DNA from 2 places in the Rhodoferax koreensis genome. Region 1 is predicted to be linked to the other one. Evidence: riboswitches for the same ligand, from Rfam matches in the RefSeq annotation. Region 1 holds a riboswitch; the other holds the start of a gene.
What was found. A riboswitch is a leader RNA that binds a small molecule or an ion and turns the genes downstream of it on or off. The one in region 1 is predicted to bind glycine.
Positions count from the first base shown of each region.

Region 2: it holds a riboswitch for glycine, as region 1 does, so the genes downstream of both, RD110_RS02070 (D-amino acid dehydrogenase) here and gcvT (glycine cleavage system aminomethyltransferase GcvT) in region 1, are expected to answer to the same signal.

Region 1 is NZ_CP019236.1:2,638,217-2,643,137, reverse strand. It holds gene RD110_RS12420 (TRAP transporter large permease) at 1-626, shown strand, start outside; gene RD110_RS12415 (Cof-type HAD-IIB family hydrolase) at 676-1,467, shown strand; glycine riboswitch at 1,477-1,578, shown strand; glycine riboswitch at 1,594-1,700, shown strand; gene gcvT (glycine cleavage system aminomethyltransferase GcvT) at 1,751-2,872, shown strand; gene gcvH (glycine cleavage system protein GcvH) at 2,943-3,317, shown strand; gene gcvP (aminomethyl-transferring glycine dehydrogenase) at 3,536-4,921, shown strand, end outside.
Region 2 is NZ_CP019236.1:434,661-439,581, forward strand. It holds gene RD110_RS02065 (FIST signal transduction protein) at 1-407, shown strand, start outside; gene RD110_RS02070 (D-amino acid dehydrogenase) at 545-1,855, opposite strand; glycine riboswitch at 1,943-2,050, opposite strand; gene RD110_RS02075 (response regulator) at 2,181-2,843, opposite strand; gene RD110_RS02080 (cache domain-containing protein) at 2,840-4,249, opposite strand; gene RD110_RS02085 (Rid family detoxifying hydrolase) at 4,588-4,921, shown strand, end outside.

The DNA of each region.
Region 1 (4,921 bases):
TGCTGATGCCGGTGATCATCCTGGGCGGCATCTACGGCGGCGTGTTCACGCCCACCGAGGCCTCGGCCGTGGCGGTGCTGTACGCGCTGCTGGTGGGCACGCTGATCTACCGCGAGATCAAGCCGCGCGAACTCTACGCGGTGCTGAAGAAGTCGGTGATCTCCTCGTCGGTGATCATGTTCATCATCGCCAACGCCGGCCTGTTCGCCTTCCTGATCACCCGCGCCGGCGTGCCGGAGGCCATCGGCCTGTGGTTGCAGGAGGTGCTGAAGACACCGGCCTACTTCCTGCTGGGCGTGAATGCGGCGCTGTTCGTGATCGGCATGTTCATCGAGACCAGCGCGGCCATCATCGTGCTGGCGCCGATCCTGGCACCCGTGGCGCAACACTTCGGCATCGACCCGGTGCACTTCGGGCTGGTGATGGTGGTGAACCTGGCGCTGGGCATGATCACCCCGCCGTTCGGCGTGAACCTGTTCGCGGCCTGCACGGTGGCGCGGATTTCGCTCGACCGCATCGTCAAGCACCTGGTGCCTTTTGTGCTGGTGATCCTGGCCTGCCTGATGGTGATCACCTATGTGCCGTGGATTTCGCTCGCGTTGCGCGACCTGGTCTACGCCAAATGATCCGTGGATGGCGCGCGGGTAAGCTTCAGCTTTCCGCGCCACACCCGCCATGCCCAAAATCTTCTTCTTCGACATCGACAACACCCTGCTCGACCACCGCAGCAGCCGCATACCGCCCTCCGCGCTGGAGGCCATCGCCTCGCTGAAGGCCGACGGCCACACCATTGCCATCGCCACCGGGCGCGGCTACGGCCATGCGCTGGAATACATCGAGCAGGTGCAGCCGGCCTACGCCATCACACAGAACGGCGCACGCATCCAGCGTGGCGACCAGGAAGTGCAGTGCCATCCGCTGGAACGCGACGGCCTGCAGGCGCTGTTCGGCCTGATGGCGTCGCGCGGCTTCGCCTACGGCGCCACCGATGGCCACAACATCCACGTCAGCGCGCGAACGCCCGATGTGCTCACGCCGATGGGCACGGTCGACCTGAAGGCTTTTCCCGCCGACATAGACGATGTGCCGCCGTTCGTCGTCTCGCAGGGCTGGCTGTTCTTCCATGAATCGCTGGACGACAGCCTGCTGCCCGAACTGCTGCGCACCTTCCCGCAGTTCGACTACGTGCGTTGGCATGCCACGGCGGTGGACGTGCTGCCCAAGGGCATCCACAAGATGTCGGGCTGCGCCTGGGTGCTGGCCGACGCCGGCATCGACGCCGCGCACGCCTACGCCTTCGGCGACGGCCTCAACGACCTGGAGATGCTGCAGGGCGTGGGCACCGGCATCGCCATGGGCAATTCGCATCCCGAGCTGCTTGCCGTGGCCGACCGCGTGACCGACGCCGTGCACCAGGACGGCGTGGCCAAAATGGTGGCGCAACTGCGGCGGGAATTGGCCATCTGAGCGCTAGAATCGACACGGTCAGGAGAGCGTCTGGCGCGTGAATCCACGCAGCAGACCACCGAAGGCGCACCGCAAGGGTAACGCTCAGGTACCAGGGACTGACAAGCGCCGGCGCATCGAAGGCCGGCGTTCCCCACTGGAGAGAAGCCTGCCCTGCCAAGGGCCGGCTCACCGAAGGAGCAAACCCACATCGCTGGGCGAATCTCTCAGGTAAAGCGGACAGCGGGGGCAGCACATGGCGCGGAATCCGTGCCATGGTGACCATGTGCCCCAGGAGAAAACCATGTCCGTCCCCGCCGATCTGCTCAAGACCCCGCTGCACGCGCTGCACCTCGAACTCGGTGCGCGCATGGTGCCTTTCGCCGGCTACAGCATGCCGGTGCAATACCCTTCCGGCCTGATGGCCGAACACCTGCACACGCGTACGGCCGCCGGTCTTTTCGACGTCTCGCACATGGGCCAGTTGCGGCTCGAGGGCGGCGATGCGGCGGCGGCGTTCGAGAGCCTGATGCCGGTGGATGTGATCGACCTGCCCGTGGGCAAGCAGCGCTACGGCCTGCTGCTCAACGATGATGGCGGCATCCTTGACGACCTGATGTTCTTCAACCGCGGCGCCGACCTCTTCGTCATCGTCAACGGCGCCTGCAAGGTCGCCGACATCGACCACATCGAAAAACGCATCGGCCACCGCTGCGAAGTCATTCCCATGCCCGAGATGGCGCTGCTCGCGCTGCAGGGACCGCAGGCGGTAACCGCCCTTGCGCGTTTCGCACCCGAGGTCGCGAAGCTGGTGTTCATGACCGGCGGCAGATTCCAGGTGGCCGATACCGACTGTTTCATCACGCGCAGCGGCTATACCGGCGAAGACGGCTTCGAGATTTCCGTACCGGCCGAACAGGCCGACTGGCTGGCGCGCCAGCTGCTGACGCAGCCCGAGGTCAAGCCCATCGGCCTGGGCGCGCGCAACTCGCTGCGGCTCGAGGCCGGTCTGTGCCTGTACGGCAACGACATCGACGAGAGCACCACGCCGGTCGAGGCCGGCCTGAACTGGGCGATGCAGAAGGTGCGCCGCACGGGCGGCGCACGCGCGGGCGGATTTCCCGGTGCCGACAAGGTGCTGGCCCAGCTTGCGGACGGTGTGCCGCGCAAGCGCGTCGGCCTGGTGGCGCTGGAGCGCATTCCCGTGCGCGACCACACCGAACTGCAGGACCCGTCCGGCCGGAAGATCGGTGAAGTCACGAGCGGCCTGCTCGGCCCGAGCATCGACAGACCCGTCGCCATGGGCTATGTGACGCCGGACCACGCGGCGCTGGGCACGCGGGTCAACGCCATCGTGCGCGGCAAGCCGGTGCCCATGGAAGTCGCTTCCATGCCTTTTGTACCCAATCGTTATTTCCGAGGTTGAGGCCTCGCAGGCCCATCGCCTTCCTGCAGAATTGCACGGCCCCCACCACTTTTGTTCCCTGGAGAAACCCATGCCCATCCAATACACCGAAGACCACGAATGGATCAACGTCGAGGGCGGCATCGCCACCGTCGGCATCACCCACCATGCGCAGGATGCGCTGGGCGACGTGGTCTTCGTCGACCTGCCCGAAGTCGGCGCGACGCTGGACCAGAAGGCCGTGGCCGGCGTGGTCGAGTCGGTCAAGGCTGCCGCCGACGTCTACATGCCGGTGTCGGGCGAGATCACCGAAGTCAACGAGGCCCTGCGTGCCGACCCGGCCCTGGCCAACAGCGACCCGCTGGGTGCGGGCTGGTTCTTCAAGGTGAAGCTGTCGGATGCCTCGCAGCTGGACGCCCTGCTCGACGAGACCGCCTACGCCAAGTTCGCCGAAGCCGCGGAATAAACATCTCTCCCGTTCGTCCTGAGCCGGTCGGAGGACCCGCACCATGCTTCGACAAGCTCAGCACGAACGGAGAATCAGCAACCCCGTTCGCACTGAACCGCCCCTGTTCGCACTCAGCCGCCCCCCGTTCGCACTGAGCTTGTCGAAGTCTCTCGCCAACCGTTCATCCTGAGCCTGTCGAAGGACAAGCCCTCGCCACGATCCCCGGAGCCCCCGCCATGTTGATGCCCGCCGCCAAGCCATTGGACGCCCTCGAAAACGCCGCCGAATTCATCCCGCGCCACATCGGCATCGGTGAAGCCGACGAGGCCCTGATGCTGGCGGCCGTGGGTTCCACGTCGCGTCGCGAACTCGTCGACGGCATCGTGCCGCGCTCCATCGCCCGGCAGACGGCCATGCAGCTGCCGGCGCCGGTGACCGAGGCCGCCGCGCTGGCCGAACTGCGGGCCATCGCGGCGAAGAACCAGGTCTTCAAGAGCTTCATCGGCCAGGGCTACTACGGCACCCACACGCCGGGCGTGATCCAGCGCAACATCCTGGAAAACCCCGCCTGGTACACCGCCTACACACCCTACCAGGCCGAGATTTCGCAAGGCCGGCTGGAGGCGCTGGTGAACTTCCAGACCATGGTCTGCGACCTGACCGGCATGCCGATCGCCAATGCCTCGATGCTCGACGAGGCCACGGCCGCCGCCGAAGCCATGACGCTGGCCAAGCGCAGCGTGAAGAGCAAGAGCAACGTCTTCATCGTCGCCGGCGACTGCCATCCTCAGACCATCGAAGTGATCCGCACCCGCGCCAAGCCGCTCGGCATCGAGGTCAAGGTCAGCAGCGTCTCGGCCACCCTGCCCTTGCTCATGGCCAGTGGCGACTTCTTCGGCGTGCTGGCGCAGTACCCGGCCACCACCGGCATGGTGCACGACCTGCGCCCGCTGGTCGGCCATGCGCACATCAACAACGCCGCGTTTTGCGTGGCGGCCGATCTGCTGGCGCTCACGCTGCTCGCGCCGCCCGGCGAATGGGACGCCGACATCGTGCTCGGCAGCACCCAGCGCTTCGGCGTGGCCATGGGCAACGGCGGCCCGCACGCCGCCTACCTGGCCTGCCGCGACGAGTTCAAGCGCTCGCTGCCGGGCCGGCTGGTCGGCGTGAGCGTGGACAGCCACGGCCACCCGACCTACCGCCTCGCGCTGCAGACGCGCGAACAACACATCCGCCGCGAGAAGGCCACCTCCAACATCTGCACCGCGCAGGTGTTGCCCGCCGTGCTGGCCAGCATGTACGCGGTCTACCACGGGCCGCAGGGCCTGGCGCGCATCGCCGAACGCGTGGCGAGCTTCACCGCCATCCTGGCGCGCGGCCTGCAGCAGATGGGCTACGCGATCACCAACACCCACGCCTTCGACTCGATCACCGTCAAAACCGGCGACGCTACGGATTTGATAGCTGGCCGCGCCCGCCAGTCCTGCGCCAACCTGCGCTGCCGCTTGAAGAACCACGTCGGCATCTCGCTGGACGAAACCACCACGCGCGAAGACATCGAGATGCTGTGGTCCTTCTTCGTCAAGCCCGGCGAGCCGATGCCGCGGCTGCGCGATTTCGAG
Region 2 (4,921 bases), 2.2 Mb from region 1:
GCCTCGACCCGGGGCGCCAGGGCGTGGCCCTGGCCGAGGTCGCCACCGTGGGCACCCGCATGGCGTTCTGCCAGCGCAACATGGCCGCGGCGCGGGCCGACCTGGTGCGCATCTGCGCCGAGATCCGCGAAGAGCTCGAACCCGAGGAAATGCCGATCGAAGCCGCCACCGCGCTGGCCGCGCCCGAGGCCCAATCCGCGCCGCACCCGGCCCGGCGCATGGCCGGTGCGGTCTATGTGAGTTGCGCGGGCAGAGGCGGCCCCCACTTCGGCGGGCCGAGTGCCGAGATGCAGATCGTGCGGCGGGCCTTGGGCGACGTGCCGCTGGTGGGGTTCTTTGCAGGCGGCGAGATTGCGCGCCAGCATTTGTATGGCTACACGGGTGTCCTGACCGTGTTCACCGCATAAGGCAACCACCCCCGTTCGTGCCGGGCCTGTCGAAGCCCGGGGACCAGCGCTTCGACAAGCGCAGGCCCTTCGACAGGCTCAGGATGATCGGCTGCCCTTCGACAAGCTCAGGGCGAACGGCTCAAAGGCTTAATAGCTTAGCGTGTCGCGGGCGCGATCACACCTGCGATGGGTGTGCCCGTCATCCCCGTGAACGCGAAGTCCACCTCCGGCGCCAATCCGCTCACGATGCGCGCCACCGACTTGCCGGAGCCGCAGGCATGCGTCCAGCCCAGCGTGCCGTGGCCGGTGTTGAGGAACAGGTTGGGCAGCTTGGTCTTGCCGATCAGCGGCACGTTGCTCGGCGTGGCCGGGCGCAGGCCGGTCCAGAACTGGGCCTGGCTCGCATCGCCCGCGCCGGGAAACAGTTGCTCCACGCGGCGCACGATGGCTTCGCAGCGCACGGCGTTCAGGTCGCGGTCGTAGCCATTGAATTCGGCCGTACCGGCGATGCGCAGGCGGTCGCTGCCGTCCGAGGTGTAGCGCGAGAAAACGAGTTTGAATTCGTCGTCCGTCAGGCTGACCTGGTGCGCCATCGAGGCATCCTTCACCGGCATCGTCACCGAATAACCCTTGGCCGGGTAGATGGGCAGGCGGATGCCCAGCGGCTGGGCCAGCAGCGGGCTCAGGCTGCCCATGGCCAGCACCACGGCGTCGCCGCGGATGCGCTGGAAACGGCCCTCAAAGTCGGTCGCTTCCACATGGTCGATGCGGCCACCCAACTCGCGCAGCGCGGTGATGTTGTGGCTCATCAGAAACTTCACGCCGTTGGCCTCGCATTGTTGGGCCAGCGCCCGCGCGAACTTGTTGGCGTCGCCCGATTCGTCTTCCTGCGTGTAGGTGGCGCCGGCCAGTTGCGGGCGGATGTGGCGCAGCGCGGGCTCCAGGCGCACGGCTTCATCGGCCGAGATCACCTGGCGGTCGCAGCCGAGCGCGCGCATCTGCTCGGCAGGGGCCTGCGCCGCGTCGAATTCCTTCTGCGTGGTGTAGAAGTGCAGGATGCCCTGGGTGCGCTCCTCGTACGCTATACCGATGTCACGGCGCAGCGCTTGCAGCGTGTCGCGGCTGTAGGTGCCCAGGCGCACGATCTGCTCGATGTTGTGGCGCGTGCGCGCCGGCGTGCATTCGCGCAGGAACTGCAGGCCCCAGAGCCACTGCCGCATGTCCGCGCGCAGGCGAAACAGCAGCGGCGCGTCTTCGCGGCCCAGCCACTGCAACAGTTTCAGTGGTGCGCCCGGGTTGGCCCAGGGCTCGGCATGGCTGACCGAGATCTGCCCGCCGTTGGCGAAGCTGGTCTCGGCCGCGGGCGTGGCCTGGCGGTCGATCACGGTCACGTCGTGGCCGAGCTGGTTGAGGTAATAAGCGGAGGAAACGCCGAGCAAGCCGGCGCCGAGTACGGTCACGCGCATGATGAGAACCTTTTAGCGGTCTAGCGCTTGAGGGTCGTGCGTGAGTAGCTATGGAAAATGTAGCAACCCAGGCTTGTGCCTCAAGTTGCCGCTCCCCCTGTCCTTGGTACCTGAGAGATTCGCCACCGGCACGCGCCAGCGGGTTGCTCCTTCGGTGCACCATGGCTGGCATGGTGTCTCTTCAGACGGCTTTTTCAGTGGATGCAGTACGGGACCTGAGCGTTCATGGGAGTTTGCGCCTTCGGTGGAACGGCGTGGCCGTTCGCTCTCCTGCGGCGCGAATTGTACAGGCGATGTCTTCGGGCGTGTGTGCGGCTTGCGTTTTTCAAACCGCGTTGCCTTGCGGGCGAGGCTCCTGCGCCAGATCGGCGTAGTCCACCGCGTACTTGACGAGGGCGGCCCGGCCTTCGATGTGCAGTTTGCGGCGCAGGTGCAGGCGATGCGTCTCGACGGTGCGGATCGACGCGCCCAGCCTGGCGGCGATTTCCTTGTTGGAGTGGCCTTCGGCCAGCAGCGCCAGCACGTCGGCCTCGCGTTGGGTCAGGCTCCGCGGCGATCGCTGCGGTGGCTCGGTGTTGTCGAGGAACGTATGCAGCGCGGGGCTGAAAAAGCGTCTGCCCGCATGGACTTCGGTGATCGCCTGCACGAGTTGTTGCGCCGGTGCGTCCTTCAGCACGTAGCCGCACACGCCGAGGTCGATGGCGCGGCGCACGTATTCCGGATCGCAATGCATGGACAGGACCAGCACCCGGATCTGCGGGAAGCGCTCGCGGAACAAGGCTGCCAGGTGGATGCCGCTGCCGTCCGGCATGCGGATGTCGGTCAGCACCAGGTCGGGCTGCAGCGCGGCGGCCAGGGCCAGGGCTTCGTCCACGCCGGACGCCTCGCCAGCCACGCCGATGTGCTCGGTCGCCTGCAGGCGCATGCGCACGCCATCGCGCACGAGCGGGTGGTCGTCCACGAGCAGTACCCGGATCGGTGCGCTCATGCGGGCAAGGCGCCAGTTGGGGCCATCGGCGACCAGCCGCTGCCCGGTATCTCCTCGTCGGGCAACACGGCGCGGATGCGCGTGCCGAAGCGGCTGGAGGTGATGCCGAAGCGTCCGCCGAGGCCTTCGATGCGTTCGCGCATGTTGCGCAGCCCGATGCCGTCCCTGCGGTCGGCCTGCACCTTGCGCACCGCAAAGCCGTTGCCGTTGTCCAGCACCGACAGGCTGACCCGGTTGCCGCTGAACTTCAGCACCACGTCGATCCGCGAGGCCTTCGCATGGCGTTGCGCGTTGGTGAGCGCTTCCTGTGCGACGCGGAACAGCGCGGTGCTGTGGCTGGTGGGCAACGTCAGCGGGTCGCCGCGCAACACGAAGCGCAGGCGGCAATCGCCGTGTTGCTGCGCCTGCTCCGTCAACAAGGCCAGGGCAGCCGCCAGGCCCAGGTCGTCGAGCAGGGCCGGCCGGAGGCCGTGGGACACCCGGCGGATCTCCACCAGCGCCTCGTTGAGCCGGGCCAGGCCGGTGTCGAGCACCTCGGCGGGCGCGGCGGCCGGATGGGCGGGTGTCTGCAATTGCAACTGAGCCGTCTCCAGCAGGAATTTGGACGACACCAGGACCTGCACCACGCCGTCGTGCAACTCCCTCGAGACCCGCAGCCGCTCGTCTTCCTGCGAACGCACCACGCGCTGCGCAAGGCGGCGCAGCTTGGCGCTGAGCACGCGGTGGTCGCTGATGTTCAGTGCCAAGCCGGCGATGCCGATGAGCACGATGCAGGCCGCGGCGATCGCATAGATGCGCAGCCGTGTGGCATGGATGTTCTCCTGGGCGCGCTGGTCGATGCGGCGCAGTGTGTTCTCGACGTCGTCGAGGTAGATGCCGGTGCCCACCACCCAGTCCCAGCCGTCCATCAGCGTGACATAGGCCAGCTTGGGCACGGTCTGCTGCGAAGAAGGTTTCTGCCAGTGGTAACGCACCATGCCGCCGCCGTTGCGCGCGGTGGAAATGATCAGCTTGGCCGGGATCTCGCCGACGGGGCTGGACGGATCGCACAGGTCGACGCCGGCCTGGCCCATCTGCCGCGCATCGAGCAGCACGTTGTTGTCCTTGTCGTAGACGAAGAAGTAACCGTCGCCGCCGAATTTCATCGAAGTCAGCACCGCCAGCGCCTGCCGCTGCTGCGTGGCCAGCGGCTGGCCATTGCTGGCGATCTGCTGCAAGGCGCTGGTGGCCAGTTGCACGTAATGGCGGAGTTCGGTTTCCTTGCTGTGCAGATAGGCGGACTCGACAAGTTCGCGTTCCTGGTGCGCGAGTTTGAGCGTCTGGTGTTGCACCGTCAGCGCCACCAAACCCAGTGCGAGAAGGATGGGCACGGTGGTGAAAAGGGCCAGTTTCAGCCGTAGTTGCATGAAAAACGGGTTGGATGGTGAATGGACGAGGCCTGACTATCTTCTGCTGGCGAATGGCGTCAATCGGGTTAACGCTATTGGCAAAGGATGAAATGCACCTTTTGGGTGCTATTCGAATTCGAGGCAGGAGCGCCGATATTTCTGAATGCTTGCGTAGTAGTGCGTAGGGGAAAGAGATGGTGTGGCTTCGCTGGGCGAATTCTAGAATTCATCAAGCAAATTAACCGCTTCGATATCTGTAAATAACCGGAAGAAGGTATTTGCCGAGACTGGGATATTCAATTGAATTCAAGAATTTCCAGTTTTGTTTTTGCTGTTTATTAGAAAAGGGAAATACCATGGTTCAACGCAAACAGTATCGAAATACGAGCAGCCTGATTGCGGCATTGGCCGTCGCCGCACTGTTGGGCGGCTGCGCCGTGCCAGCCAAGCGCGAAGTGTTGTCCACCACGCAGATCTATCCGGCGATCGGGCCGTATTCGCAGATGGTGGCGCACGGCAACACGCTTTATTTCTCCGGCGTGTTGCCGTTGAACGCAGCCGGCAACGCGGTCGTCGGTACCAGCATCGAGGAACAGACCCGCGCCGTGCTCGACTTCATCGGCGCCAAGCTCAAGTCGCAGGGGCTCGGCTACGAGGACGTTTTGTCGTCTTCGGTCTACATGAAGGACC